2 regions of the Butyrivibrio sp. AD3002 genome follow, and region 2 is predicted to be linked to the other one. Evidence: a T-box and tRNA genes for the amino acid it is inferred to sense, from the RefSeq annotation. Region 2 holds a T-box; the other holds one or more tRNA genes.
What was found. The T-box of region 2 lies ahead of tyrS (tyrosine--tRNA ligase). A T-box ahead of a tRNA ligase gene usually reads a tRNA of that ligase, here a tRNA-Tyr.
Positions count from the first base shown of each region.

Region 1: it encodes a tRNA-Tyr, which carries the amino acid that the T-box ahead of tyrS (tyrosine--tRNA ligase) is inferred to sense. The anticodon was not compared.

Region 1 covers NZ_ATVV01000015.1:2,750-18,791, reverse strand. Annotated here, with positions in the region: gene G596_RS0111420 (hypothetical protein) at 1-1,146, opposite strand, end outside; gene G596_RS0111415 (hypothetical protein) at 1,211-1,378, opposite strand; tRNA gene G596_RS0111410 (tRNA-Ile) at 1,614-1,678, opposite strand; tRNA gene G596_RS0111405 (tRNA-Ile) at 1,730-1,797, opposite strand; tRNA gene G596_RS0111400 (tRNA-Met) at 2,090-2,163, opposite strand; tRNA gene G596_RS0111395 (tRNA-Asn) at 2,168-2,240, opposite strand; tRNA gene G596_RS0111390 (tRNA-Gln) at 2,245-2,317, opposite strand; tRNA gene G596_RS0111385 (tRNA-Lys) at 2,322-2,394, opposite strand; tRNA gene G596_RS0111380 (tRNA-Lys) at 2,399-2,470, opposite strand; tRNA gene G596_RS0111375 (tRNA-Phe) at 2,475-2,546, opposite strand; tRNA gene G596_RS0111370 (tRNA-Cys) at 2,553-2,624, opposite strand; gene G596_RS0111365 (helix-turn-helix domain-containing protein) at 2,709-2,930, opposite strand; gene G596_RS25755 (hypothetical protein) at 3,037-3,165, opposite strand; tRNA gene G596_RS24840 (tRNA-Tyr) at 3,279-3,357, opposite strand; gene G596_RS0111355 (hypothetical protein) at 3,554-5,293, shown strand; gene G596_RS0111350 (hypothetical protein) at 5,326-5,934, shown strand; gene G596_RS0111345 (YbjQ family protein) at 5,988-6,698, shown strand; gene G596_RS0111340 (hypothetical protein) at 7,036-7,308, shown strand; gene G596_RS0111335 (zinc ribbon domain-containing protein) at 7,476-8,702, opposite strand; gene G596_RS0111330 (zinc ribbon domain-containing protein) at 8,735-9,946, opposite strand; gene G596_RS0111325 (ribosomal protein L7/L12) at 10,000-10,308, opposite strand; gene G596_RS0111320 (hypothetical protein) at 10,337-11,029, opposite strand; gene G596_RS0111315 (zinc ribbon domain-containing protein) at 11,049-11,627, opposite strand; gene G596_RS0111310 (zinc ribbon domain-containing protein) at 11,638-12,642, opposite strand; gene G596_RS0111305 (zinc-ribbon domain-containing protein) at 12,689-15,427, opposite strand; gene G596_RS21875 (GNAT family N-acetyltransferase) at 15,687-16,042, shown strand, end outside.
Region 2 covers NZ_ATVV01000001.1:495,591-511,632, reverse strand. Annotated here, with positions in the region: gene G596_RS23375 (sensor histidine kinase) at 1-1,362, shown strand, start outside; gene G596_RS0102200 (ribose-phosphate pyrophosphokinase) at 1,397-2,596, opposite strand; gene G596_RS0102195 (DUF512 domain-containing protein) at 2,693-4,051, shown strand; gene der (ribosome biogenesis GTPase Der) at 4,048-5,379, shown strand; gene plsY (glycerol-3-phosphate 1-O-acyltransferase PlsY) at 5,500-6,165, shown strand; gene G596_RS0102180 (NAD(P)H-dependent glycerol-3-phosphate dehydrogenase) at 6,176-7,198, shown strand; gene G596_RS0102175 (hypothetical protein) at 7,400-8,074, shown strand; gene G596_RS0102170 (hypothetical protein) at 8,194-8,892, shown strand; T-box leader at 8,944-9,196, shown strand; gene tyrS (tyrosine--tRNA ligase) at 9,285-10,508, shown strand; gene G596_RS0102160 (HAD-IIB family hydrolase) at 10,508-11,290, shown strand; gene G596_RS0102155 (SLC13 family permease) at 11,357-12,625, opposite strand; gene G596_RS0102145 (ABC transporter substrate-binding protein) at 12,955-14,091, shown strand; gene G596_RS20575 (ABC transporter permease) at 14,108-14,905, shown strand; gene G596_RS20570 (ABC transporter ATP-binding protein) at 14,895-15,473, shown strand; gene G596_RS0102130 (4Fe-4S dicluster domain-containing protein) at 15,551-16,042, shown strand, end outside.

The DNA of each region.
Region 1 (16,042 bases), on a different contig from region 2:
ATCAATAGTTGATTCTCTTGCGTTGCGTTCCCCTAGATTCCTTCTGATACTCAATAATGCAAGTTCTAGAAAACGCTTTGCTGACTCTTTATTGGGCTTCAGCCTGAACTGATGAAACGTCATAAATAAATAATTATAAGTCCTTGGGTCCATAGCCATAATAGCTATAGCAGGGCTAAGCATAAATGGCTCCGATTTTTTTGTTCTGGCCAAACAATATTGTGGAGCATGTTTAAACCTTTCATTAATCGTTTCAAACAGTTCTAATAAATCAACATTATTATCATTTATTTCATAATGACCTTTATTAATCCAATCAATTATTTTGTTATATTCATCAATGGCACGTATTTTTTCCCTAGTTGAAGCTTCGAAATTGATAATATCTATAACCTGTTTCTCTCTATCGGATAAATCATTCACTATTTCAAGAAATAATTCCCATTTATTCTCTGTTTTTTTGGCTATTATAGATTGCCTTTCAAAATCATTCTTTAGTTGTTCAAAAATGCTATATCTTTTCTCGAACAGTTCAGCAAATTGATCTTTCACATGAGTGGTTAATTCGTCCAAAAAAATCTTGTCTAAACTACTCCAATCTCCTGTTATCATTTCAAATATTTGATTAGAGGAACGGATTTTATCTATATTTAATGTATAGCCATACTTTTTTTCCTTTTCTTCCACCTGCCTTAATAATGCTATCCATGCGAATAACATTTCTTCCATTTGGTCTCTATTATCCATTTCCTGTCTATAGTTCACTTCACAATAATACAAAGCTATGGCATACCAAAAAACCCTATCAATTTTTGAAATAAATGGTATTAATTCTATGGCCTTATTAGCAATACCGTCTGCCAAGTTTATCTCATCTGCAAAATATCCGGTATTAATAACTGCATTAACTTCTTGAACAAAAACATCTAAATCGTCAAGTAAGTCTAATCTTTTAGCTCCTTTAGTAAACATTACAAATAATGAATCAAAAAGCATGGGTTCACTTTTCAAGAGCTCTATACCTTTTGAAGCTTTTTTTTCATCATAAAACGGCTTTATACACTTATTTTCACACGGAAGCAAATGCTCAATAGAAAACTCTCCCATATATAGTCTTCTATTTACATTATCCCTTTCCATATTCATACTATTCACCTCACATATGTCTCTTCTAAATAGCAGTTAACAAAGCATATAATTAATTTAAATATCAGCGGTTGCCGTTTCCGGCAACCGCGTACTCCTTACAAGCATCAGCCAAATGGACTGATACTCGCTCCACTGCATCAGGTTCCATCTTCGCAGCGAAAATGATTCCCATGGCAGATCCGCCAAGAGCAACAACAAACTTCCAATCAATCAAGAGTGTAAAGTTCATAACGCTACCTCCTTTCCGGAGTCAAGCTCCTAATAATATAGGGTAGCTATGCGTTGCTCTTATTCTATTTTAACACCTCGACACTTAAGACGAAGTCTTAAAATCATATATAGTTTTCATCACCTCAACACTTTTCTCCTTCAGCAAGGTGCACTGGGCATCAGCCCAGTCGTAATGATTTACCGTCATCCTTCTTGTTTGCTGTATGCACCTTTTTCAAGATACCTTCCTTATTCGGTAGAGAGATTTGAACTCTCCGATCTCCTGGGTATAAGCCAGGCGCTTCCCAATGAGCTAACCGTGGAGTTATTTGCTGTTGGTATCTTTTTGTTCAAGACACATACACCCAAATGGGCCGGAATGGGATTCGAACCCACAAATGACAGATTATTAGTCTGTTGCTTGACCATTAAGCGATCCTGTACTGGTTGCTGCCTGTGTCTTTGTTGTGATTTAATCATAGCCCTACACACTGGAGATAAAAAGATGCAGATTATTTCAATGTTATAACCCCAATATAATGTTATATATCTTTTATTTGCGTTATATATAATTATATTTGCAACCCCAATTGAGAGATGTATTAAAAAATAATCTATCTTTCTAATGATACAAAAGCAAGACTTATAAATGATGCAGACCCTCTTAATTCACAAAGAAGAACAATTCTCTTTAATGCATTCCTATATGTGCTTATCGGTAATCTCTTAATACCTGAAACTGGACTCGAACCAGTGCCCCTCTGCGTATGAAACAGACGCTCTTGCCATCTGAGCTATTCAGGTATAGCGGACATAGAGGGATCTGAACCCACAACCCTCCGGTTAACAACCGGATGCTCTGCCGATTGAGCTATATGTCCGAAGCTACGGTAGCAGGACTCGAACCTGCAACGCCCTGAGTCAGAGTCAGGTGCTCTACCAATTGAGCTATACCGCATCAATGCTGCCGGTGAGAATCGAACCCACGACCTTCGGTTTAAGAGACCGCTGCTCTGCCAGCTGAGCTACGACAGCTTAGTGCTCCCCACGGGGGTTGAACCCGCATCTCTCGGCTTAAAAGGCCGGTGCATATCCGCTCTGCCAAGGAAGCATAATGGACTCGGACGGTATCGAACCGCCTCTCGGGGATTTTCAGTCCCCTGCTCTACCTTTTGAGCTACAAGTCCTTATAGAGACGCAAGTGAGATTCGAACTCACGATCACGGAGTTGCAGTCCGTTGCCTTTCCAGCTTGGCTACTACGTCTTAGCTACGGTACTTGGAGTCGAACCAAGATTACTGGAACCAAAATCCTGTGGGCTACCATTCCCCATACCGCAAGGTGCAGTCTCACTCGACTGCTATTATGTCATCAATAGAAACCTCAAGATAAACAGAGAGTGCTACTATTCTGTCGATGCTCGGAAGCACTTCTCCTCTGATATATCTGTATACAAGGGATGTGCTTGTCCCAAGGTATTCTGAAACCTCTGTTACTGTATGTCCACTTTCCCTTATCAGATCTCTGATGTGTATTCCTGTTCCTTCAATATCTATTACCGGATAATCCATTTTTCCTAATCTCCTTCGAAAAATAAGCATTAAAAAACCACCTAACTCTTTTGCAAGCTAAGTGGTACTGAGACTTCTCTGTATTTTCAATGCTTCGGATCATCCGTCATTCTATTGATCCTGAACCACTTTCCACCAACTTGCAATTTGCATAACTAACAAAGCACTTCTGATTTTTGCAGAACTGCATGAACTGTTTGTTATTAAACTGCTTGTTGATAGTTACGTAGTACATTCTTAATAAAACCTCTTAACTTTCTGCAGCCTATTGCTGCTCTCTTGTTTTGTTCTGATCATATTATCGTCTTAGCGGATCAGTTTGTACAGTGTCATCGTATGACACTATAGTGGGCAGGGTGAGACTCGAACTCACGCTGTTTCTGATGTCAGGGTTTTACAGACCCCTGCCTTCGCCACTAACAAAGCTTTATAGAGATGGTGGTATTGATGCCGTAATAGCTTTAAAACGTAATGCTAATTCTGACAACGCACGTCGCAAAATGGATGGACGTGCCGAAGCACGCATCATCGAAGTTGCAAATATAATCTCAATATGATAACATTCGTGTCTATGGGGACCAAGGGGGTCCTCTATTTTTTTGCATATTTTTAAGGGGTGACTTATGGAGTACAGGAAAAAATGTAACGTGTGTGGAAAGGTGTTCTGCTACACGGATCAAGACTTAAAGAATAATAGCACCGCTAGAGCCATGACTGCCATTTCAGCTGTGGGCACGATAGCAGCTGTCTTTGGGGGAACCAGGTTAGACGCATATGCGCTGGATGCAAAGACTGATCGTGAAAGCAAGAAAATTGTAGATTATGATCACTGTCCCAATTGCCATTCTACTAACCTTACGTCATTAAGTGACCTTGATTGGATAGCTTATTGTAAAGAACAACAGCAAGCGGTAGCAGCAGCTTCTATTTCTATTAATTCAAATGCCTCTGTAGAGTCTCTAATTACAAGAATAGAGATATTTTTGGAAGAAGGTGCTTGGAAAAAGGCTGAGGTATACTGCGAGCAAGCACTTGATATGGATCCTACGAATGGTGCGCTATATTACTACAAGTTGTTGGCGGAGCAGAAGAAATCAACTATTGAAGCAGCGGTTATAGATAATTCGAAGATTACGGAAGAGAAAAACTTTATTTTTGCGAGAAAATACGGCGATTCTGAAATACAGAAGAAGCTGGATCATGCTGAGGATGTATTAAAAAAGGCACGATATGATTTCTTAATTGAGTGCTTTAAAAATGACCAGACTATAGAGAATTACCAATTAACTTTGGAAAAATTTATTTCGATACAGCCTTTTGAAGATTCTGACATGTATATTGAGAAATGTCGAGAGCGCATTATTGCTCTGAAGGCTGAAGAGCATCAGAAAGAGGTTACAGATGCAATCAATGAGTTACGAGGAGCGTATACTGCTGAGGCTGCCAATAAAGCATGGGATAAGATTGTTAGTATTGGAACCCCAGAAGAAGTAAAAAATTCTGAGGTGGAGTTCAAGAACGTAAAAGAATCTATAGCAAAAAAGGAAAAGTTAGCAAAGAGTAATGTATTAAAGGTTCTTATCGCATTTTTTATAGTGAGTATTCTGGTAATTTTTGTCATGACGGTAATTAAACCCAAGATAGATCGACAAAATAGCTATAAAATTGCTGAAGAGCTGTCGGCCAAGGGAGATTATGCTACAGCAATTGAAAAATACGAATTAGCGAGGGGGTATTCTGATTCAGAGTCAAAGATTAAAGCCTTATCCTATACCCTTGCAGTTGAGCAATATAAAAATGCACAATATAAAGAAGCGATGGATTATGCTTCAAAAGCAAATGGATACAAAGACGCTGACAGCTATTATGAAAAGGCCAATCAGATGTATCTCTTAACAGAAGCCAATTTAAAGTTTGCATTACATAATTATATAGCCGGATACGAATTATTAGATCAGATTACTAATCCGACAGAAGATGCAAATGAGATCTACTCTTTTTATCAAAAGTACAAACCTTATGCCGGAAAATGGATTGCTACTAAGTCAGAGTATTTGAGCAATGTTAGTAATAAATGGATGCCGTATGAAGAAGAACTGCCCAAAGGGGTAGCTGAAGCAGAGTTTTGTCCCTTTATGAACATAAAAACAAGAGAAGCAGAATTTGTTTTGATTTGGGGAAACACTAACAATGAAAAGGATAGAGAGCTTCAAGGAGTAGTAGAAGGAAATATTTTTTCTTATAACCAGAAAGGAGGGATGCAATGCCATCTTACATTCGATCTGGAAACTGGAGTGTTGGTCAATGAAATTGATATTGATTTATGGAATGATGCAAAATACTACTATTCCAAGAAAGAGTAAATAATTTATCAAAGATGAGGTGTTGTGCTGAAATGAAAAAAAAGTTAAGCATATTTGTAGTAAGTGTTGTTTTAGCGATTGCCTTTATTGGTTGTGGTAAAACAGAAACATCTGAAATGGTTAAAGCCGTTCAACATAAGATTGATAAGGCGCTTGAAAGTAATCCGTCATACGCAGATTTAACTGAGATTGTAAATGATTATGATGAATTACTTATTGCTGAACAGGAACAGGTAAAAGATTTCGACAAAATAGAAAAAAAGATTTCTGATTATCAAAAGGCTGCTTCCAATGACGAGTCTATTCAACGTTCTGTCAGGGCAATAGAAATGATTAAGGAACAGTTGAAGCATCCGAATAGCATGGAAATCCGAAGCATAGAGTATGGTGAACAGACAAACGATGATATAAATATAGCAAAACATGTACATATAGAATTTGCTGCTGATAACGAAGTGGGTGGATCAGCTGTTGGGGCTGCAATGTATACATATATTTATTACCCTAATGGAGATAACACTAATAAAGAATGGATATATTTTGATTCGGATAATATGTACGCAGGCGATGTTGCAACTATGAAATATTGGGATTTCATAAAAGAAGTAGATGTTGAAACAGTTCTGAATGTTTCTAAATAAATCTTGTCACGTAACATAAGGAAAAGAACTGATTGTCATAGAAAGGATTAATTATGGGAGTTATAGAATGCTGCGGATGTCATGGAACACAAACCTCTTTTGAGTATTCTACACGTATAAATATTGGTGCGCAGCAATATGATCTGTGCAAGGAATGTGGACTTTTGTTTGAAAACATCCGTGATAATCATTATAAAAGTGATGTTTCTGGCGCTATTTTCAAATTAAAAGAGCGCATTAATCTGGATACAATTGAAGATCCTCAATTACGAGCTTTCTTTGATATATATTTCAATTCAAATGGAAAAAGCAAAGAAGAAGTTGATGCTGAGATCTCCGGAATTAACGATATTCAGGAAAAAGTGGACGCTCATAACATGGCGGTCATAAAGCAGCAGGAACATGAGCTTTCTCAGGCAAAGTCTAATATGATTATGACTAGCGGCCATTCCATTGAAGGTTATCGCATTGTTGAGTATAAGGGATTTCAAAGCGTTGATGTAGTCTATAAGAATTCTCTAAAAGACAGCCTGGCAAAGGGGTTAGAGGATCTCGGAAGAATGCTCAGTTTTAAAGCCCAGGTAATGACCGGAGTAATGGATTTGTTGGAAAACGGTAAAGAATACGGATTCGATTTGTTTAGAGAAAAGGTTATAAAATGCGGTGGGAATGCAGTAATTGGCATGGACATGGAAAGCACTGTGGGGTCCGATTATGTAAAAGTTCAGATAAATGGAACCGCAGTGGTTATAGAAAGACTATAAGCAGAGGCAGCCTTGGGCAAGGGCTGCCTCGTTTTTTTACAGTTCATACATAAATGGATGCTCATCCAAAGATATGCCTATTGTTTCAGGTTTATGCCTCAGTATGAGACTGATAAACTTGCTAACTTCTGTATTTTTCATTCTCAATCTTCACTTCCTTCTCTTATCATAATCATTTGTTAAAAGTATTATTATACAATATGATATGCCATTTTTATGCGACAGTGATTTTGCTAAAATCGAGTTTACGAGATCTCGATGGGGAATAAAAGTGTTGTTGAGGAGCCAAATAAAATCTTATCTTCTGATGGATAATTTTCGTAGGAGGCAACAATAAATGCATAGTATCACAGGCATAGAGAATTGCGATTGTAAAAGATGTTTTCAGGAGGTATCTCGCAAGATGCATACGCTTATGTGTCTTAATAACAATTTACAGCTCTTATCAGATGGATTGGCCCTAAGTGAAAATAATCAGGCCAGTAATGCTCTTATGTTCACTGCAGAAATAATGGAGAGAGAGCTTAGGGAGCTCAGTGAATACCTTGAATACATCGAATCAGATTATTCTGATAATATCTGCAAGCCTGCCAATGTCGTAAAAGAATAAAAAATATAGTGTTTGACAAGGCTGCCACCATTTTGTCAGGTGACAGCTTTTTCTTCCATGCATCATTAAGAATAATCAGTTCTCTTGTACTAAAACTCTTTTTATAAAAAACTTTCTATCAGAATTCATCTTGAAACCTCTCTTTATGTGCTAATAGGAACTTTTCATTATTTATCAGGCATTAACACTTCTAAGTATTCATTGGATATATCGGATCTAGAAAAGTATACGATGCCAGAATTGCCATCAAAATTATCATATGACCATTTTAGGCTTGATAGGTCATACGCAAAATATCCAGATTGTCCAGTTAGAGTTTTGTTTTTATCATATTCCTGTTTTTCATAATCGTAATAATATAAAACACCATCTTTATATGCGTATAAATCGCCTTGGAAATCTTCTTCCCACTTAGCTCTAACTACTAGCATTATTCCTTGGGTTCCTTGTGTAGCATGAACTACAAAATCACATACATTATCATCAACTTCCCTTATATAGCATTCACAGTTTTCCCATGTACCATTTACAGCAGTCCAACTTCCAGAGATTTTCGGATTACCATATTCATTATATTCAATTGGAGGTGCGGCATTATTCTGTATTGAGAGAACTGCGATAGTATAGTAGCCTTTGTAATCATCTGTTAAAATAAGATAATCTATTTTGTGGGTAGAAGATTCCGTATATGCACCGATAAATAAAGGCGCATTGTCTTGATAAAAATGAAAAGTCGTGTCATATTTAAGGTTGCCTTCTATGTCAGCTCCTCCATAATACAAATCATAAGAGTATGTCCCAACACCAGATCTTTCTATTGATATTGTTCCACATATATCGTCATATTCATAGGTCCCAGGTTTTACATCAAGAGTCATCATTATTGGATTATCGCTATCGGCTCCATCAATGACTACCGTACCAACATATTTTCCGTTGTAATCTTCTGATAATGATGAACTTGCGTCAATAGTGATTTTAGAATGAGTATCATCAGAATGAGTACCCACAGATGGAGTATCATCAGACGGAGCAGCAGTATCCTTAAGAGAGGCTGCTTCATTAGTGCTTTCTCCTGAACGTGCTGGTTCTGGTGCTTCTTCATCAGTATACTCTGCTGTTATTTCGTGGGCAGTAGCTGGATAATCACCTTCCTCCTTTAATGGGGAAGATATTTTTTTTGATTTAATTATAATTATGGCAATAACAGCAAGCACAACAATAGCACATAGTATTAAAGCGACTTTTGGGAAACCGTTTCGGTTTTGTTGAGAGGTATTGTTTCTTCCGATTTCTATTATTGGACCAGTGACATTTCCGTCTATTTTGCAACCACACTTAGGACAGAATACTGAGTTATCCGGTATATTTTCTTTACAGTTAGGGCAAATCATAAAGCTACCTCCCGGTTATAATGTGTTCTTATTTATTCTCCAGTGATTTGTAACAGGTAGGAATAGTCATTACTTGATTTTTTGAAATGACCCTCAGAATAGTAATCTATTGAGCTGTCTAAATCAGGTTCAAACCATTCCAATTCGGTTCCATCCTCAGAAATACAAAAATAACCTCCCAACGTATTGTCCAATAATGTATATTCATCGCCTTCATAATAATAGCTGTACAATTCACCAGTATAGTAATGTAGCCCATAGGTTGTTACAAAATCTGTTTTTGCTATAAGTATTGTTGAAGAATCTCCTGAACCATTATCAAAAATGAAGCTTGTTACTCCATTCTTATCTTTATAAACATATAATTCGCAGGATTCTAACATATCACCATCCCAACTGCCTAAAAAATAACTATCAGCTTTATATATAGCCACTTCCTCGTTTGAAGAATCAACCGTGGATTCCTCTGGCATTGTTGTTTCAGGCTCTGTCATTTCAGAACTTGGTCCAGTAATAGCTCGTTCATCTATAGTATCAGTATTTTCACCAACTGTTTCCTCTTCAATAGATGGCTCATCCAAATAATCTGTCGTGGTATTATCGTAAGTTTCACAGGATAAAACATCAAAATAATAAGCGGTATGTTCATTTTGTGTATTTTCAGAGATTTTTGCCTTTTTCTTGTATACAGCCTTAAAAAATAACAAATCATCTCTATTACATGCTTCCAATATATTGTCATCAGCGGAATAATTCACGTAAATATTGGTTACATATTCATCGCCAATCTCTTTAACAAAACACAAATAAGGATAATCTTTGAATTCAGTTTTGGACCAAAAGCTGGCATCGATAAAATACACTTTTCCAATATCACTATCAGATAGATTATGAATACTTGCATCAACACCTAAATATATAGGATTATTCATAGTCTCCTGGTCAATTTCGACTTTTTTACCGCTATTATTCATATTGGTTATTCCCAATACAACAAGGAGTCCTATCACGATGACACAAACGGCGGCAATAATACTTACTAATTTCCGTGAGTTACCATTTTGTTGTGATTCCCTTCCTGGAAGATTGATTGGCATAGCATTCGGAGAAGAGTTACTCGAAGTAGAAACACTTTGTGAAACACCCCCAATATTATTATCAGCAATGAGATTTATCTTGTTTCCACATAATGGACAGAATACTGAATTATCTGGGATTTCCTTTCCGCAATTATTACAAAACATAGTATCCTCCTTATATTAGTAATAACTATGTTGATTTATTCTTAACATATAGACTACTGTCCCTTTGCGAGTCTTATTATTTCAGCCGCTACATCAGATGTTACTTTTGGTGAAACATTATCTGATAAATATTTGGCATAGAAACTATTATCATCGTCTAATAATGCTCCTGACTCATGCAACATATCCGTTGCCTGAATGATGGTGATGCCAGGTAAAAGCTCAAAAGTGATGATTCCATCAGTGTCTTTATTATCAACAAGATCTTTAGCACCGCTTAAATCAAGTCCAGAAAGCTCTCGCACTACCCTTATTACATGTGATTTATTTGGACCAATTTCTTTTATACGTATTGAAGCCATAGATGTTCCTCCATATTTATCCGAATAATCATTCCTGATCCATTGGAGGCATCAGGTTTAAAAGGTGCTCATATGAGCTATCAGCGTTTTCGAAAGCTATATTTCCTTCATTTTCATCGAAATTGTCGTAATGCCATAGTAAGGATCCATTACAAAAATAGAAATAACCGGATTGTTCCGTCTTTGTTTTGCTTGTGTCTATATCTTGCTTTTCATAATCGTAGTAGTATAGAGTCCCTTGCCTGTAAGGATATTTGTCGCCTTCGTCAAGTGATTCCTTTACGCAACGTGCAACTAACATAATTCCAAGGTTTTCAGTGGTGACTTGTATTACAAAATCAGTGGTATCATTATTATTTGCTCTTACCAATAGAGAACAGGAATCTGCTTTAGCATAAGTAGCTTTCCAACTTCCGGAAATATCTTTTTTATTGATAAATGTTTCTTCTGCAGATTCATCATAGAACGGATTGGGGGTACCGCATTTTACACAAAAAGCAAAGTTCCTTTTCATTCGAGATCCGCATTGGTTACAAAATAGATTTTCATTAATCGATGTTGCTTCTGAAGAAGATTGAACGCGACTATTGCTTTCTATTATCTGAGTAGTAGCGCTATCTTGGACAAGAATTAAAAATTCTCGAGGACAACCGCAGATAGGGCAAGCAGGTTCGTCAATAGAAATGATTTTTTTACATACTGGGCACCTTAATGATGACATTTCGCTTCCTCCAAGATAGTCATAGATGAATTACATCTTTGCCGCAATACGGACAAAATTTTGATTCTTTTACTATTTTTTTTCCGCATTTTGAACAGAAAATATAGTCAGAATCAGTTGATGTTGAAGTAACTGAGTTATTATTTGGTAGTTGTCTATAAGCCACATCATCCACTGAAGGTACATTTGTATTACTACCAGAAGAGCTTTGTGTGTTTTGGTGGATTTCTTTATGAGAAATTGATTGCGCGCCATCTATTATTTTGGACTTTACTTCTTCAGGGTTAAAATCTATGCCTTTTACTTTGCAATAAATAAAATAAATAACACCTATAAAAGCAGATATGCCAATTATTATTAGTGCAGTCTTTATCAGAAATGCAAGAAGACCACCGACAAATACAAAAACACCACCTAACCATTGCCCTACAAGCTCAACTATAAATCCAGCTATCATAATGCATACAATCATTTCTCCGATAATTGAGGCAATCATACCAAGGCATGAAGTGCCAAAATACCATCGAGTGACCATGGAATTAAATATAAGCCATATCGTTATTCCTAGTATCAGTGTAATAATGCTTGCAATACTCATATCTGGCTCCTTATTGATAATCATGAATAGTAAAGAAATCCTTTATACTATAAATATTTGATGTACTTTTATTACTATCTAGATAAGTCAGTTTGTTAATTGTGATACGGTAATCGCTTTCTTCGGTATTGCAGTAAAAATCTATTTGAACATCATCTTTGTCCTCAGAAATATGTCCTTTAAGAGATACATAATATTTGTCGGGCAAATTTTCGTCATCACTAATGCTCCACTCATAATTTGAAAAGATCATATCTGCAAATTCTATAATGGATGTTGATGAGTTAAAAAATGTGGAATTTTTTACTACATCAATAGGATCCATGCCCGTGGCCTCTTTTTCGATGTATACCAAATCTTCTTCTCGTAAAACACCGTAACTCTCTACTGCCCGAAACAGATGATATATGTGTTTTTCACTAGGCGAAATTATGTTATAAACATCCATTCCTATATACTGTACCTTGAGGAGCACATGCTCATTATTCTTTAAAGAATGCAATGCTTTTTCAGGAGTTTCATCCTTAACACAAGTAAATACAGTATAAAAAACAGCAGGGTCCTTAACGCACATGGATGTATAGCCATTTCTACAATTAGTTAATTGAGATAAGTAAAAAGTATCTATAAGATAATAATTGCCAAAATCCTCTTTTCCCAAATCCAAAATACTTATGTCATCAGGAATACTTTGGGGGAAATTTAAGGTATCTATATTATCGACTATATTATGCTCTCCCAATATTATAGGATTGTCTTTATTCCATATAATGAAACCAATAAAGCCAATTAGAATGGCAAGGGCAGTTATTGCACCAATAATAATGATTTTTTTCTTTATACTGCCTTTGGCGCCATCACTATTTTGAATGTTAGTAGGGGTTATTGGGGCAGTATTAACTTCCTGCGGAGTTTTCTCAATAGAATCAGCATCTATCTTAAGTATTTTTTCACCACAGCAGGGGCAAAAAACAGAATTATCTGGAATGTCCTTTCCACAATTTGTACAATACATAAGATATCTCCTATTACAAAAACTGTTTTCTCAAAATAAAACTAAGTTAACGTATTATAAGCTTTGAGGAATTTGCAGCTCCGCATTGGTTGCAATAAGGCAGATCTCTGCGTATTTCTGCACCACATTGGTTACAATAGATCTTGTTTTCTACATCAAGAGTTGATGATCTGTGTCCATTGATGCTTACAGGAGAGCTCTCATCCTTAAAAATTGGAGTTGCATCTATTGTGCTTGATACATGTTCTTCCGAAACTGGAATACTGTTTGATATAGTTGCACCGCATTGATTGCAAAATACAGAATCAGCTGCTATTTTAGCGCCACATTGGTTACAATACATTACCTGGTTGGTTGTATTTGATTGTGATGTATAATCATTAACCGGTAGCTGCGGAATACTTGTGGTGGAAGGTTTTTTAGCCGAACTATCTATCCAGTTATATGCCTCGGTCAAAGTTTCAATTATTTCAGCGTCCATTCCGAGTATCTTAATTTTATCTGTTTTCCCTGTAAGCTGTTTGAACCACCAGCTCTTACCTACTGCAGTTATTTCAGTTACATCCTTAAGTGGGATTGCTTTATCTCCAAAACCTATTCCCAACATGGAATTAAAATTATAAAAATAGTTGTCTGTAACGATGTACCCTTTAAAGCCCTTACCCTCAGAAACATCATAAATAACTAATGGATATGGATCCACTTCTGTCTTTCTAATAAGATCTAGCTGCCGAATATCTTTAGCTTTTGAAAGAAAATTGTTTGATCCCCAAATATACAAGCAACTACTGCTTGATTTTGCCATTTTTTGTATTATAATCTTTGCTCGCTTAAAATCTTCGGAGGATTCTCTTTCCTTTAGCCTATTCTTACGCTCAACTAAGCCTCCATTTCCGTATATTAAATCCTTTAGATGTGTGCTTGTGAAAGAACATTTTTCAAGTTCAGAAATAACTCGCTCCATCTCAGTTGAAAAATAGTCTGCATATGAATTGTATTCCACATAAATGGAGTCAAATGTTTGCCATTCTTCTGATAAAACTTTTGCTTCTGATATGGACTTACAACGATAATTCCGTACAGTACATATCTGATCCAATTCTTTATTTATAATCTTTTGAAAAGCTGCGAACTTTTCATTTGAGTAGTATATTTCGGTAAAGATTATCTGTGTTGTGTTTGCTGATACTTCTAATACGCGATATTTTCCGCAGATATCAAATAAGTTGCTAACATACCTTTCAACCTGGTCTAATGGCATTTTTATCAGATCCGGATTATTAACTGAGAAACCATAGTTTTCCATCTCTGCCCGGATTAAGCTGAAAATGACTTCCTGTCCATACCGAGCATCTGAAAGGCTGTAATCATCGTTAATAAGTTCTAGTGCTGTTCCATAATCAACTATTTCATTTATTCGGTCTGCTCCGCTTTGGAAAAACTTGTTTTCAATAGCCTCAAGAGAGTTGCTTAATGATTCATTTAACCAAATATTAAGGGCACTTTGATTAACTCTGCGTACGAAATGTATCAGATCTTCAAAATTGATGTCGTAAAGCTCGTAGTTTTGAAGCGCATATTTTATTACATCTGCATTAAGCGGTGAGTCAGATAGTATTTCCAACAAAATTTTTTCTTTTTCTTTAATGTCATTTATGTATTCCAGGTTCTTAAGTTTTGCATTGCTTTCTCTATCATGTTCACCTAATACCCCCGCTGTATTCCAGCCAGTTTTCTTTCCCAATATGTCAATAAAGGTATATTTAGCTATTGAAAGGCAAGTATAAAAGGCCATTATGAGGTCAGCTTTGTTATCATTGTTTACTATTTCTGAGTATTTTGATTTAATATCATTCTGGTCTCCAGAATCTGTAATGCTATCGCCAACACTTCTCCATGCGTTAGTTGCAGCATTTAATGCGCTTGCTGTTATAGCTCCTTTTATAGCACCTGGTAAACCAAATCCACCACCTTCCCATGAGGATCTAGAAGCTCTTTCAACATTTCGTTGATATGATAATTGGTCTGCATAATCATCGACACGACCTATTTGCTGCATAATGCGCTTATATGCATCCTGGTTATGTAAAATTATTCCTGAACCGCATTCCCTGGCAAAATTATCAAAATCATATCCATAAATCTTAAATGACACTAGTTTATTAACTAAATAGGTACAGTATTCTCCAATTTTCCGCGCAGCAAATCTATCTGCGCCATCTGTGATATCGTTTAAACTAACAGCCTCTTTTGTGAGATATAAAGAAAACTCTACAGCATTATCGCCCAATACATCTTGTATATCTGCGAGAATAGGTGAATAGAACAAATCTGCTTTCGCGACTTTAACGTACTTGTTTTCAGCTAACTTAAAGGCAACATGAGTCTTACCAGTAGAATGATGATCACTTTCCCTATCCGGATCCTGTATGACAATAAAAGAATATTTATCAGGATTAGGATATTGCTCATCTGGGAATCCAAACATAATCTCAGTACTTACCTGTGTTTTGATGTTTGTATCTACCGATAGAGTTTTAGCTGGCTCTGAAGAGGGTACAAATATGTTCTGTTCTACATGTGGAGATTCGGATACTTGAGAAATTATGTCATTATTTGGCTCTTCAGTTGAAGTATTCTTTATAGACATTTCACGCAAACTATCATTTTCTGTCTCTATATTATCCAAAGGCTCAAAAAATTCAGCAGGACAGCCGCAAAAAGGGCATTGTGGGGCTCTGGATGAAACTCTCTTAAAACAATCAGGACATTTTACAAGTGGCATATTCTTCTCCGTTCATATGAGTTGAAGAAAATCGTAAAAATATTATGTTCAACCTCACATATAATAGATGTATATAGTCAAAAAAAGTACATAGCAGCGCATAATACGGCTATTTTTATTATTACAAAAATTAGTTAAAATTATCTTAAGCACAGATAAAAATAATCTAATTTACGTAATTGTTTTTAGCAAGCACGTTTCAGCAGCATAATAGCAGAGTAATTGCATAATAAAACTTACCTACAGATGGAGAAGAGATATGGGGATCATAATCAAGCCTATGGAAACGGATGATGAAAAAAGAGGAAAAGCACATGTTCATTGGCAATCTTGGCATGAAGCTTACCAGGGGATTGTCAGCCATGATTATTTAGAAAAACTGACGCCTGAAAAATGTGAAGAATGGGCATTTCAATGGCCAGAAAATACATATGTTGCATTAGACAACGACACAGTTATAGGATTTGTCTGCTACTTCGGGAAAGGCGATGATGATCCAGATGTAGGCGAGATAAACGCTATATATATTTTGTCGGAATACTATGGAACAGGAGTTGCTCAAAAGCTAATGGATGTTGGTTTAGAAAAACTAAAAAATTATTCGCATAAAGAACT
Region 2 (16,042 bases):
CGAATCGAATACGCTGACGGAAAAGTAGGCGGGATTGAGAGAATAGATGTTATCCCGATAGAAATTGTGTTTGTGTTTTCACTGGCTGTTTTGGGTATTTTGTTTGGGCTATTCCAATTCGCCATCAATAATTATGAAGTTGTTAAATATAACACAATGAATATGTCGCTTCTTGCAGGAGGACTCTCTTTTGTAGGTGATAATGCCATATGTTATGCAATTTACAGCATAATCAGAAGAGCCAAGGCAGGACAATTATATAAAACATCCCTGTTTAAGTTTATTATCGGGCTGATTCATAAGCTTTTTGGTAAGATGACACTCAGGCAGAATCTTTTTGTGAGAACGGTGCTGCCGTTTTTGACTTCTACGCTGCTTAATCTATATCTTATTCTCAGATGGGGCGCTGTAGGAATTGTTATAGTTGTAGTCCTTGACGTTGCTGTGGCGTTATATATTATAAACCTTAACAATGATAAGTTTATCATCCTTGATGCGCTAAAAAGGATTGCTCAGGGCGAGATTGATGTCAAGGTGGATGTTAATAAGCTTCACAGCAGTAATGTCTACTTTGGGGAAGAACTAAACAAGATTTCGGTTTCTGTTGAAGAAGCTGTAAATCGAAGTATGAGAGATGAGAAGCTGAAGGCTGACCTTATAACAAATGTATCGCATGATATCAAGACGCCTCTTACATCCATAATCAATTATGTTGATCTTCTGAAAAGAGAAAACATTGACGATCCGAAAGTCAGTGAATATATAAGGATACTTGATAATAAGTCGCAGAGACTGAGGCAGCTCACAGACGATCTTGTGGAGGCTTCGAAGATTTCTTCCGGCAATATTACACTTACGATAACGGAGCTCAATTTTGCCGAGTTTGTAAATCAGATTCTTGGTGAGTTCTATGAGAAATTCGAGAGCTTCAGGCTGGTGCCCATTCTTAAGTGCGAGAAGTATGATGTGTTTATTCAGGCTGATGCAAGACAGCTGTATCGTGTCATCGAGAATCTTTTGAACAATGTATGCAAATATGCTCTTCCGGATACAAGAGTATATATGGATCTTTTAGTGACAAAAACGGAGATAGGTGTCAGCAAAGCAGTTTTCTCTGTTAAGAACATCTCGAAAAATGAGTTGAATATAAACGCGGATGAACTTACAGAGAGATTCATAAGAGGAGATATTTCCAGAAGTACCGAAGGTTCGGGACTTGGACTATCCATTGCAAAGAGTCTTACTACAGCAATGGGAGGAGAGTTTGAGATTATTCTTGACGGTGATTTGTTCAAGGTAAATGTGGGATTTGAAACCGGAAAATTCAGCAACGGAAATCCCGCTTCGGAAAAAATGGGATAAATAATAAAAAAGACTATTAAAAAATGAGGACCTGTTAATCAAACAGGTCCTCAGCTTTTGCTGCTCTGGCATTATATTTATCAATGATACTGTGAATAGATTCTGTTGGAGTAATAACGTTACTGAGCGATGCATCGTGGTTCATGAAATCGATGACTGTCGCAAGGAATTTACTCATGTCAGCAATGTGATAATACTCTCTGTTCATAAAGTCAGGATTCTGATAGATGAGATTAGTGGTTATAAGCGCATCGAAGTCACCGTTTTTATAACCCTCATCGAATACTTCCATTCCGTTGGTGAAAAGACCGAAGGTTGTGCATATAAATACACGCTTTGCGCCCTTTTTCTTGAGCTGTCTGGAGGTGTCTATCATGCTCGAACCGGAGGAAATCATATCATCGATTATGATAACGTCCTTGCCATCAATTGCGGAACCGAGATACTCATGTGCCACAATGGGGTTGGAACCGTTTACAACTTTGCTGTAATCACGTCTCTTATAGAACATTCCGGTATCAACGTTAAGAACATTTGCAAAATAAACCGCTCTGTCCAAAGCGCCTTCATCAGGACTTATAACGGTCAGATGTTCCTTATCAACAGTAAGATCATCAATTTCCGAAATAATAGCCTTCATGAACTGCGGTGATGCCATAAAGTTATCAAAACCTGAAATAGGAGCTGCATTGGATATTCTGGGATCATGGGCATCAAAGGTAATGAAATTGCTTATACCCATGCTGTAAAGCTCCGAGAACATAACTGCGGCATCAAGCGATTCGCGATTGTTCTTGTTGTGCTGTCTGCCCTCGTAGAGGAAAGGCATAATGATGTTTATCCTTCTTGCCTTACCGTTGATGGCAGCAATGACTCTTTTTAAATCCTGATAGTGATCATCGGGAGAGTAGTAATTACCATAACCATACATTTTGTAGGTCATTGAATGATTCATAACATCGGTGAGAATGAAGACATCCTTACCTCTAAGTGACTCATAAATCTGAGCCTTGCTCTCACCGCTTCCGAAGCGGGGATTAGCATATTTAACCCTGTACTCATCCTTAACATATCCCTGAAAAGCGGGGTCATTACCCGGGGTGTTGTGAAGGTCGTGTCTGAATTCGACAAGACGTGCATTGACCAGTTCTCCAAGTCCTTTGGCAGACTCCATGACCATGAGCGCGATCGGAGCAACCGGTATTGATGAATCTAATTTATGAAAATCAGGCATTTTATCTCCTAACAAAAATAATAATAGATTTTTTACGCTATTATCTTATTGTATCTTATACTGACACGTCAAGAAATTTAATGTATAATCAGTTTTATGGATAATAAAGGACATTTGATAAAAAAGGTTGAACCCGGAAGCATAGCGGACGAATTGGAAATTGCCGCCGGGGATTATTTGCTTGCAATAAATGGTCAACCTATAGAGGATATATTTGACTACCAGTATATGGTACAGGATGAAGAGCTCACCCTTCTTGTTAGAAAACCGGACGGAGAAGAGTGGGAGCTTGACATAGAAAAATATTACGACGAGGATCTTGGCATAGAGTTTGATAACGGACTTATGGATGACTACAGATCCTGCTGCAATAAATGTATTTTTTGTTTTATAGATCAGATGCCACCGGGGATGAGAGAGACGCTGTATTTTAAGGATGATGACGCGAGACTTTCCTTCCTTCAGGGGAATTATGTCACTCTTACAAATATGAGTGATAAAGATATCGACAGGATTCTGAAATATCATCTTTCTCCGATAAATGTATCATTTCAGACTACTAATCCTGAACTTCGCTGCAAGATGCTAAATAACAGATTTGCCGGCGAAGCACTGAAAAAGGTTGACAGGCTTTGCGAGCCGGGTACCGGAATTGAGCTGAACGGACAGATTGTTCTGTGCAAGGGTGTTAATGACGGGGAAGAACTTCACAGGTCGCTTACCGATCTATATAATTACAGACCAAATCTTAAGAGTGTTTCAGTAGTTCCGGTCGGTTTGTCCAAATACAGGGATGGTCTGTTTCCGTTGGAACCGTTTGAAAAAGATGATGCCGTAGCTGTAATAAAGGAAATCAATTATTGGCAGGAGAAGTCTTTTGAGGAATACGGAGACCATTTTGTACATGCCTCGGATGAGTGGTATATGATTGCACAGCTTCCGATTCCTCCCGCAGAAGCGTATGACGATTACGGACAGCTTGAAAACGGAGTGGGGATGGTTAGGCTTCTTCTGGATGAGTTTGATGAAGCGCTTAGGGATGCAATAGAAAACGGGGTCGATGGCATTCCGTTAAGTGAATATAAAGGAGAGGTGTCAACTGCTAGCGGCAGGCTTATATATCCGTTTATATGCGAGATGGCAAGAAAGCTTACCGAAGCAGCACCGGGACTTACGGTTCATGTTCATGAAATTATAAATAATTTCTTTGGTGAGAGAATAACCGTTACAGGGCTTCTTACAGGACAGGACATAATTGCACAGCTTAAAGGGCAAAAGCTTGGAGATGCGCTGATACTTCCACAGAATGTACTTAGGGCAGGAGAAGATTATCTCCTGGATGATGTGAGAGTATCCGATATCGAGAGCGAGCTTGGGGTTAAGGTTCGCATTATAAAAAGCGGAGGTATGGATTTCATAAGGGGACTAATTACGAAGCAGGATGGTATTTTATGAAAAGAAAAAACATAGTTGCGGTAGTGGGACGACCCAATGTAGGAAAAAGTACCCTGTTTAATGCAGTTACAGGGAAAAATATCTCTATTGTTGAGGATACTCCCGGTGTTACCAGAGATCGAATTTATCAGGATGTCGAGTGGCTTAATTACAATTTCACACTTGTGGATACAGGCGGTATAGAACCGGATACAAATGACACGATTCTCGCGCAGATGAGAGCTCAGGCTGAAATAGCGATTGAGACTGCCGATGTTATCATTTTTATGTGTGATGTAAAACAGGGGCTGACTGATGCGGATTCACAGGTTGCGGATATGCTTAGGAAATCCAGAAAACCGGTTGTTCTTTGCGTCAATAAGGTGGACAGCTTTAAGCGTGATTCCATGGATGTTTATGAGTTCTACAATCTGGGAATCGGTGAGCCGTTCCCCATAAGCGCTGCGAATAAGCAGGGAATCGGAGATCTTCTTGAGGAAGTTACCAAGAACTTTACAGCGTCTGACAACGAAGAGGAAGAGGATGACTCAATAAGAGTTGCTGTTATAGGTAAGCCCAATGTTGGCAAGAGCTCTATAATAAACAGACTTTGCGGAGAAAACAGACTTATTGTGTCAGATATCGCAGGAACTACAAGAGATGCGATTGATACAGAGGTAAAATATAACGGTAAGAAATATACCTTCATAGATACCGCAGGCCTTAGAAGGAAAAACAAGGTCAAAGAAAAGCTCGAGGAATTTATGATCCTGAGAACTGTTACCGCGGTTGAAAGAGCTGATGTGGCTGTCATAGTTATAAATGCTGATGAAGGGGTCACTGAACAGGATGCCAAAATTGCTGGAATTGCGCATGATCGCGGCAAGGGAATCATAATTGCGGTTAATAAGTGGGACCTTATCGAGAAGGACAATAAGACGGTTAATGAGTTCACAAAGGATGTAAGAAGCGTACTTTCCTTCATGCCTTATGCAGAGATTATTTTTATTTCGGCCGAGACCGGACAGCGACTTGTAAAGCTGTATGACATGATAGATGCAGTAAGTGAGAATCACGCTATGCGTGTTGCGACCGGTGTCCTCAACGAAATAATGATGCAGGCAGTGGTAATGCAGCAGCCTCCGTCAGACAAGGGTAAAATGTTAAAGCTCTACTACATCACCCAGGCTGCGGTTAAGCCGCCTACTTTTGTAATTTTTGTTAATGATAAGAAGTTGATGCATTTTTCCTATACCAGATATATTGAGAATCAGATAAGGGGATCTTTCGGATTCAAGGGTACACCACTTAAGTTCATTATCCGAGAGAGAACTAATGACAAGAAGTAAAGTAAGAAATACACATTAAAGTAAGTAAAAAAGAGAAGGGGACTCTAAAATATATGCCTTCTCCCTGGGGAGAAGGTGTCAGCGAAGCTGACGGATGAGGGGGCCCGGGAGGGGATTCGTATGATTGCTAGAGTTTTGTGTCTGTTAATTGGCTATGCTTTCGGCCTTATTCAGACTGCTGTAATTTATTGCAGGATGAAAGGTGTGGATATCAGAAATGTCGGAAGCGGCAACGCCGGTACAACAAATACGCTTCGTGTTCTTGGGGCAAAAGCCGGATTTACAGTACTTTTTGGGGATATGCTTAAATGTATAGCGGCTGTAGTGGTTTCTTCATTTTTATGTAAGATGATTCTTGGTGACGGATATGGTGACATGAAGTATCTGTTGAAGATATATACTGCTGCAGGATGTGTCCTGGGGCATGATTTCCCCTTTTATATGAAATTTAAGGGCGGAAAAGGAATAGCTTGTACGGCAGGATATATTCTTGCATTTAAATGGACCTTCGTGATCGGAGGACTACTTGCATTTCTGATTCCTTTTAATATCACTCATTTTGTATCTCTTGGCTCACTTTGTCTTTATGCAGTATTTTTTATCCAGCTCGTAGTAGAAGGACAAATGGGACTTTTAAACATGTCTCAGCCGCACCTTATTGAAATGTATATTATAGCATTTGCTATGACTGCGCTTGCGTTTTATCAGCACAGAACCAATATTGGAAGGCTGATTCGCGGTGAAGAGAGAAAAACCTATATTTGGAAGAAAAATAAAGTAGATTGAGGAGGATAATGTGGACAACAGTATAGCCGTCATAGGCTCCGGAAGCTGGGGAATTGCACTTGCATGGAGACTCTGGAAAAACGGATCGGATGTTACCTTATGGGCGAGGAGCAGAGAATCTGCCGAGAGGCTCAGAACTTACAGAGAGGACAAGGACAAGCTTCCCGGAGTAATTTTGGATGGAAGTATAAAGATAACGGATAACCTCGAAGGCGCATTAAAGAACAAGGATATGGTAGTAATAACGGTTCCTTCTGTTGCAGTCAGAGAGGTTTGTAAGAAAATGAAACCCTATCTCATGCCTGAGGAAGAGGGGCACCAGATAATCGTTAACTGTGCTAAAGGAATCGAAGCAGAATCCCTTATGCTTATGTCTGATGTTATTCTTGATGAACTCCCGGGAAGGGATGTGGCTGTTCTTTCCGGCCCGTCACATGCCGAGGAGGTTGGAAAGGATCTGCCGACAACTATTGTTGTAAGTGCATTCTCCAAGGATACCGCAAAAGAAGTTCAGAATACGTTTATGGCTGATACATTTCGTGTATATACCAGCCCGGATATGCTTGGTATAGAGATAGGCGGAGCCCTTAAAAATGTTATTGCGCTTGCGGCAGGAGTTAACGATGGACTGGGGTATGGTGACAATGCCAAAGCAGCTCTCATAACAAGAGGCATAGCGGAAATGTCCAGACTTGGAGTTGCTATGGGTGGCGACTTTGAGACATTTTCGGGATTGTCGGGAATCGGTGATCTTGTCGTGACCTGTGCATCTATGCATTCGAGAAACCGCAGAGCTGGAATTCTTATCGGGCAGGGTAAAACCGCTGACGAGGCAACCAAAGAGGTAAAGATGGTTGTGGAAGGAATTAATAGTGCATCAGCTGCGCTTGCACTTTCGAAAAAGTATGACGTTGAGATGCCGATTGTCGAGCAGGTTAATGAGGTATTGTTTAACAATAAACCGGCGATTGAAGCTGTTACGGATCTTATGAACAGAGAAGGTAAGGACGAAAACGACCTTCAGGGATGGTAATTTAAGCTCACATACCATTTAACAATGGTATGTGAGTTTTTTTCGTAAATATAAAATAATTATAAAATTTTATTTCATTTTTTCCTCCAAATGTGGTAATATTACAAAGTACGTTTTAAGCTGATAAATCATTTAATGAGTTATGGGGCTCATTGCTGAAATGATTTGTCTTCTATATGAGAGAGGAAAGAGGAAAAGAAAATGAGAAAAGTATTGAAAACACTCGCAGGCGTTGTTCTTGCATGTGCTATTACATTCACTGCAATGCCTCAGACAGCATTTGCTGCCGGAATTACTACTGTAAATGTAGGACAGACTAAGAAGGTACAGTCAAAGTATTATAAGGGTGCCAAGGCACACAAGGCAAAGGTTACCTGTCACGACAAAAGATTTATGGGATCTTCCCAGGGCTACAATGTATATTATGTTGATTTTACATTGCAGAACACAAAATTCACCACAGATGAATGTATAGGAATTAATAAGGAATGCTCCAGGAAAGGTTTGTCTTCACTCTCGACTTATACTTGGGTTCTTACAGATAGTCAGGGTAATGATATAAACGGTACCAGAGCAGCAGTTTCAGCGGAATATTCAAGTATCACAAAGTCAAGCAGTGAGTTTACAAAGAAAGCTGTATACAGAAGCGGATATTACAGATATCATTGTAGTGTTTCTACTCCTAAGAGCAGAAATTTCAAGCTTATGGTTGTATGTCCTGCTTATTCACCGGACGTTTGCGTTGGTATAGCAGGTCTTAAAAAGGGTCAGCCTTCATACAGCGCATTGAATTCCTATCAGTATGGTTATTGCACATTTAATCAGGCAGGATTTGGTGGAAGCAAAAAGAACATTGCAGCTATCAGACTTCAGTAATTAAAAATCGCATTAGTGAAAGGGATTGGTCTCGCACCGATCCCTTTTTGTATTTTTTTGAACGAAGCTCATTGAATTTGATATAATATCCTTGATCAAAAAATATAGAGGAATGGTATATGAAAAAAGTTTTTAAAATCCTTTCAATGGTTATTCTCGCATCTGTAATAGTATTTTCATACACACCCCATACTGTAAGTGCTGCAGCATATTCGCAGGGTATGCTAAATACATCTGCAAAAGAGAACGGCACATATACGATAAAGACATATTTTCCCGGTATCGGTTATCAAAAGATGAAAGTGAGATTTGATACTGTAGAGAAAAAAGATGGGGAATTCGTATACAACGGTAAAAGCTATAAGGCAAAGCGGGCCAAAGTATCAATTCATTGCTACTACCCAAAATCGACGCTCAATAAAATCAAAAACAATGCAGCAAAGATTGTTATGGCAAGTAAGCATAAAAACAGTGCTCTTGATCGTGGCTCATTTATACTTGATGCGGACACGGGACGTTTGGGTTCTGTACTTTCCTGTAAAATGATTGTCACAAATAGAGAGTTAAAAAAACTTGTACAGAGAAAAGGAAATGTTAAGGCCAGTTATACAATTACCCAAAATTGGGATGTAACATATGATGTTACATATCCTAAAAAAAGTGAAGGGAAACTTCTCATAGGTATCACGGGAGTTAAAAAGGAGATTGGAAAGAATAGTGGTGGTTTTTCAGAGTTTTCAAGTGGCCGGGCATCTATTACGAGTACCCCATATTTCAAGAAAAATATGAAGTCGCTTTCAATCTGGACAAAAATCTGAATTAAAAAATTATATTCTTGACAATAAATCAAAAATATTGATAATTATTACGTAAAGGCTATGAATGGAATAAGTAGTCTAATGATTCAGCCACAGAGAGTTGCCGGTTGGTGAGAGGCGCGGATATGCTCATTAGATGAATACATCCGGGAGCTGCGCGGAGGAATGATATATCTAGTAAGCCGCGACGAGAACCGAGCGTTAGTCGGAAGAGTATGCGGAATATTCCAAGTACTTGCTGAGGCATGTGATGTGAATTACATGTGAATGAAGGTGGTAACACGGATTTAAACCCGTCCTTCGTAATCTTTAATTGATTGCGAAGGGCGTTTTATTTTGGTTTTTATAGGAGAACCAAAAGGACGTCCTCGCATAAAAAACGGAGGTGTATTATGCAAATTTATGAAGAACTTAAAAGAAGAGGGCTTATTGCGCAGGTAACTGATGAAGAGCAGATAAGAGAGCTCGTAAATGAAGGGAAGGCTACTTTCTATATCGGTTTTGACTGTACTGCAGACAGCCTTACAGCAGGCCATTTTATGGCACTTACTCTTATGAAGAGACTTCAGCAGGCAGGAAATAAGCCTATCGCTCTTATCGGTGGCGGTACTACCATGATCGGAGATCCTTCCGGAAGATCCGATATGAGAAAGATGCTCACAAGAGAGGATATCGATCACAATGCAGAATGTTTTAAGCGCCAAATGGAGAAATTCATTGACTTTGGCGAAGGCAAGGCTATGATGGTAAACAATGCAGACTGGCTGATGAACCTCAATTATATAGAACTTCTCAGAGAGGTTGGTGCATGCTTTTCAGTTAACAATATGCTTCGTGCCGAATGCTATAAGCAGCGTATGGAAAAGGGACTGTCTTTCCTTGAGTTTAACTACATGATCATGCAGTCCTATGACTTCTATTACATGTTCCAGAAATATAACTGTAACCTTGAGTTTGGTGGTGACGATCAGTGGAGTAACATGCTTGGGGGTACAGAGCTTATCAGAAGAAAGCTCGGTAAGGATGCACATGCTATGACTATAACTCTTCTGACAGATTCACAGGGCAATAAGATGGGTAAGACAGCTGGTAATGCTGTATGGCTTGATCCCAAGAAGACATCACCCTATGATTTCTATCAGTATTGGAGAAATGTCGGTGATGCTGACGTTGATAAGTGCCTTAAGATGCTTACGTTCCTTCCTATCGAGCAGATAGAGGAGATGGAGAAGTGGGAAGATTCCAGAATCAATGAGAAGAAGGAAATTCTTGCTTATGAGCTTACAGAGCTTGTTCATGGAGAAGAAGAGGCGAAGAAAGCTCAGGATGGTGCCAGAGCATTATTTGCAGGCGGCGGAGATCTTGCAAATGTTCCTGCTGTTTCTCTTAAGGAAGAGGATTTCAGAGACGGAGTTATTGATATCCTTCAGGTACTTGTTTCTTCAGGACTTTGCCCTACAAGAAGTGAGGCTAGAAGAGCAGTTCAGCAGGGTGGTGTAACATTTGGCGATGACAAGGTTACCGATTTTAAGACTACATACACTAAGGAGACTTTTGCCGGTGATGGTGTGATGGTTAAGAGAGGTAAGAAGTCCTTCAAGAAGGTTGTATTTTAATGGTTTTATTTTTTGATATAGACGGAACACTTTGGAATTACAAAAATGAAATAAGTGATAAGACTATAGAAGGCATTCGCGCTGCACGGAAGAATGGGCATAAGTGCTTTATAAATACCGGCAGGGCGAGAGCCTTTGTCACTAATGAAGATCTGCTGGGAATAGGTTTTGATGGCATAGTATCGGCCTGTGGAACTATGATCGAGTACAACAGCGAGGTGGTTTATAATCGCCTTATTCCGGCAGACGATGCCATAAGAACTATTGAGACAGTAAGAGCTTACGGCTTCAAGCCTATTCTGGAAGGCCCCAATCACTTATACCTGGAATTGTCTGATTTTGAAGGCGATATGTATGGTGATAAAGTGATAGCTGAGATGGGAGACCGTCTGCGAGGAATCGATGAATGCTGGGGCAAATGGGAGATGCAAAAGCTTTCCTGCGCCACAGAGATTCCGGTAGAAAAGCGCGATGAATGCTTTGAAAAGCTGTCTGACCTATATGATTACATGATACATAGCGATACCGTAGTTGAGATGGTTCCCAAGGGCTTTGATAAGGGCGTCGGAATTGAGAAGGTATGTGAGCTTCTCGGAGAAGATATCAGCAATACTTTTGCTTTCGGAGACAGCATAAATGATAAGGAGATGCTTATAGCAGCCGGTGTCGGTGTAGGTATGGGCGGAACCTATCATGATCTTTCCGAATATGCCGACTATATTACAGCATCGCTTGATGATGATGGGATATGGAAGGCTTTGAAACATTTTGAATTGATATAAAAATGTAAAATAAAAACTTCCTCTTGTTCTCGAAGGAGAGACAAGAGGAAGTTTTTTGCTGCATTATTATCTCCAAAGTACCCATAAGAACACATATGCGCCGATAACGGCAGCCAATGTGAAAGGAATACCGATTCTGGTGAAATCTTTGAAGCTTACTTCATATCCTTCTTTTCTGAGCATTCCGACACCTGCAATATTGCAGCTTGCTCCCACGGGAGTGATGTTTCCTCCAAGGGTAGCACCGCAAAGGAGTCCAAAATAGAGCAGATACGGAGCAATTCCGAGAGACGCGGTAACACCTTGAAGTACGGGAAGCATCGTAGCTACGTAAGGTATGTTGTCGATAAAGGCAGAAATGAGAACTGAGCCCCAAACTACAATTGTAAATAATAAGAAAATGTTATTTCCACCGGCTTTAACAATGAGCTTTGCGAGATCATCCACAAGACCAACCTCTGTAACGCCGCCAATTACCATGAATAATCCGGTAAGAAGGAGCACGGTATCATAGTCGAGATTCTTAACAACATTTTTTATTCTGTCTACATCGTGATCTTTGAAGTATTCCCATACGATTCCGATAAGAGAACATACAAGACAGATGACTCCATTTGTAATCTCAGGTTTGTTCTGAATAAATGAAGCTCCCATGAGTAAAACGACGTGGGCAACCATCATTATTGTAGGGACATAGTCTTTAACGACTGTTTTTTCTTCTGCGGATACAGGCTCTTTATCTTTTCTGAAAAGAATCATCATGATCGGAACTGTAAGCAGAGCACCAAGCTCTACCGCAAAGAAGATTCCAAGTCTGCCGTTCATCCAAAAGAAATCATTGAAGTCCATTTTTGCATAAGCACCAAGCATAATGGAAGTTGTATCGCCGACAAGTGTAGCAGCTCCCTGCAGATTGGATGATACTGCAATCGAAATGATCATCGGAACAGGATTTATCTTGAGCTTCTTGCAGATTGCGAGTCCGACCGGTGCAACCATCAGAAGGGTGGCTACGTTGTCGATGAATGCAGATATCAGTCCCGAGAACAGTGACATATAAATTGTTACCCACATTACATTTGGAGCAAGATCAAGCAGATGATCTGCTATCAGGTTTGGCATTTTCGATTCAATAAAGTAATCTACAAGCAGTAACGTTCCGAAAATCATAAGAAGTACGTTCCAATCAACTGCCGAAACTACTTTAGTGTAGGGGAGAATACCGGTCACAATAAATATTGCGGCAACTCCCAGAGCGATATATGCACGCTTTTTCGGAAATGCGATAAGTCCGATATACATCGCCACAAATAAGATAATTGCAAGAGTTTTCATTTTATAATTCCTTTCGCCATTTTATATTTGATAAAAAAAGAGACTGATACTGCAGATAATGCAGTAAAAGTCTCGTTAATTACAACATATCCGGGGAAGGACATCTTCCCGTACTGACGGATAAATGTTACATGCAGATGCATGACAACTACTCCCTTTTACTTATAATAAAATATCAAATTTGGAAGAGCGCGTCAAATGTAAATATGGACAAGTTATGGCCCTTTAGTTAGCAATAAAATGATTGTGATACCCTTATGTTTTATGATATACTAAATCGGACTTTATGCATAAATACAGTAATAAGCAAGGTATACGAGGAGTTTAGAATGAAAAAAGCATTATCTATCTTATGTGCAACGACTCTTTTTGTGTCCACCCTTGTTGGTTGTGGAAACACAGAAAAGGAGCAATCTGCACCGGTAAGCGAAGAAACAGTTGAAGCAACTGCTGAAGAATCAAATGAAGAAGTAACAGAAGAAGCAGCAGAGGAAGTTGCTGAAGAAGTAGCAGAAGAAACTACAGAAGAAACTGAAGAGGAAAAGCAGACTGAGGAAGCATCGGCAGAAGAGACAAGCGACTCGGTTACTGTAAGAGTTGGCTCTCTCAAGGGCCCCACAACAATGGGACTTGTGAATCTTATGAAGGATTCCGAGAACGGAGAGTCTGCCGGTAACTATGAATTTTCAATGAAGACTCAGCCAGATGAAATCATGGCGGGCGTTGTGTCAGGCGATATTGATATAGCATTTGTTCCTGCCAATATGGCATCTGTTCTTTATAATAAGACTGAGGGAGGTGTTTCCCTCGTTGATATCAATACACTGGGTGTTTTGTATTGCGTAACCGGTGACGAATCCGTAAAGAGTGTTAAGGATTTTGCGGGCAAAACAGTAGTGACTACCGGACAGGGTGCATCACCTGAGTATGTTCTCAGATATCTTCTTGATAAAAACGGTGTTACTGACTGTAATATAGAATTTAAGTCAGAGGCAACAGAAATTGCGGCTCTTCTTCAGGAGGACGCATCAAAGGTGGCAATTCTTCCGCAGCCATTTGCTACAGTGGCATCTGCAAAGAACGATGCTGTATCGGCAGTGTTCGATCTTACCGATGAATGGGATCAGGTTTCCGATGGATCAAAGCTCTTAACAGGCGTAACTGTTGTCAGAAACGACTTTTTAAATGAGCATAGTTCAGAAGTTCAGAAGTTCATTGAAGAGCATAAGGCAAGTGCAGACATGGCCATATCAGATGTCGAAGGAACTGCAGCTCTTGTGGAAGAGTATGGAATTATTGAGAAAAAGGAGATAGCTGCAAAGGCACTTCCTTCCTGCAATATTGTTTGTATTTCGGGAGATGATGCAAAGACTGCGCTTTCAGGCTACTTACAGGTTCTTTTTGATCAGGATCCTAAATCTGTTGGCGGTAACCTTCCGGATGATGCCTTCTATACATTGGACTAATTATTGCTGAGGTTTTATGAAAATAATAAAAAAGACCGGCATTGTGGCCTTCTGGCTATTGGTCTGGCAACTGCTGGCTATAATAATCCACAATAAAATATTACTTGCAGGCCCTGCAGAGTCATTAAACGCGCTCATCCAGATGGCAAAAACACCTGATTTTTCAGCATCGGTTGTAACCTCAATGCTTCATATTGTAGCAGGAGTGGTGATCGGCTGTGTGCTGGGAATTGTTCTGGGGGCTATAGCTCTTAAATACAGAATTGTAGGAGAATTCATTTCCCCTGTGGTGACTACTGTGAAGTCAGTGCCTGTAGCAAGCTTTGTTGTGCTTATACTTATTTGGATTGGTAGTGACAATTTGTCCACAGTGATAGTAGCGCTGGTGGTTTTTCCTATTTTATATCTGGCAACGACAAACGGTTTATCCGCCACAGATGATAAGCTTCTCGAGATGGCACAAGTATATCGTATGCCATCTGCCAATAAAATAAGATATATTTATTTTCCGGCTCTTATCCCATCATATATGAGTGCGATTTCAGTCGCAGTAGGCATGGGCTTTAAGAGCGGCGCAGCAGCTGAAGTAATAGGGCAGCCGCTCCTCACTATGGGTAACGGGCTCTACAGATCTAAGATAAATCTTGATACAGCAGAGGTCTTTGCCTGGACATTTACGATTGTTTTAGCTTCATTTGTAGTTGAAAAAATATTTATAATGATAATTTCCATAATAAAGAAACTGTTCGTGCCTGCATCGGCAAATAATCAGGCTGTAAACAGTAAGGATGAGGAGGTGCAGGATGACAATTGACCTTGAGAATATCTCCAAATCCTATGGGGCGAGGAAAGTCCTTGAAAATTTTAATCTGGAAATAGAAAATGATCATTCTTATGTTATTACAGGTGCTTCGGGAAGCGGAAAAACAACGCTTATACGAATTCTTTTAAGCCTTGAAGAACCTGATAGCGGAAGAGTTCATCTGATGGGTGATTATAAATATCCATATCTGAACGCAGGAGTGGTTTTTCAGGAAAACAGACTTTGCGAACAATTTTCTGCAGTTCAGAATGTTGTTATGGTCAATAAGAAAAACTCAGTAAAAGTTGCCGAGGAGGAACTCTTAAGACTCCTTCCCGAGGATGCGATTCATAAACCGGTATCTGAGCTTTCGGGAGGAATGAAAAGAAGAGTTGCGATAGTACGAGCATGTGCTATTCCATCGGATATGCTTATTATGGATGAGCCATTTACAGGACTTGACCTTGAAAATCGGATAAAGGCAATTGAGTATATCAGAGAAAAACAGGGAAGAAATCCGCTTCTTATTACTTCTCATGATATGGAGGGTCTGGATTTTTGCAGACGTATTGAATTGTAATATACCTTGAAATTCCTTTGGGATGATAGGTTTATATATGTAGTTGTAAATTGATTTTATAGAATTGGGAGATTTCTATGGTAACAAACGACGAAGGACTGGTAAGTTTTAAACACAAGATTATGGAGGAGGTTTGCCGCCTTGCCTGGAAGGGAGAGCTTGACGAGGAGCACAAAGACAAGCTTACATATCAGGTTGCGCCCGGACCGAAGCCTGAGTACAGATGCTGTGTTTACAAGGAGCGAGAGATAGTGCGTCAGAGAATTCGTCTGGCATGCGGACAGAGCACTTCCTATAACGAGAATTCAAAAAATGTGGTTCAGGTTATTGATCCTGCTTGTGATGAGTGTCCTATTTCAGCATTTTCAGTAACAGATAATTGCCGTTTTTGTATGGGAAAAGCATGTCTTAACTCATGTAAGTTCGATGCTATTCATCCTGGTGACATGAAGATGCACATTGATCCCGCTAAGTGTAAGGAATGCGGAATGTGTGCCAAGGCTTGTCCTTATGGAGCAATTGTTCATCTTGAACGTCCCTGCCACAAGGCTTGCCCTGTAGGAGCAATC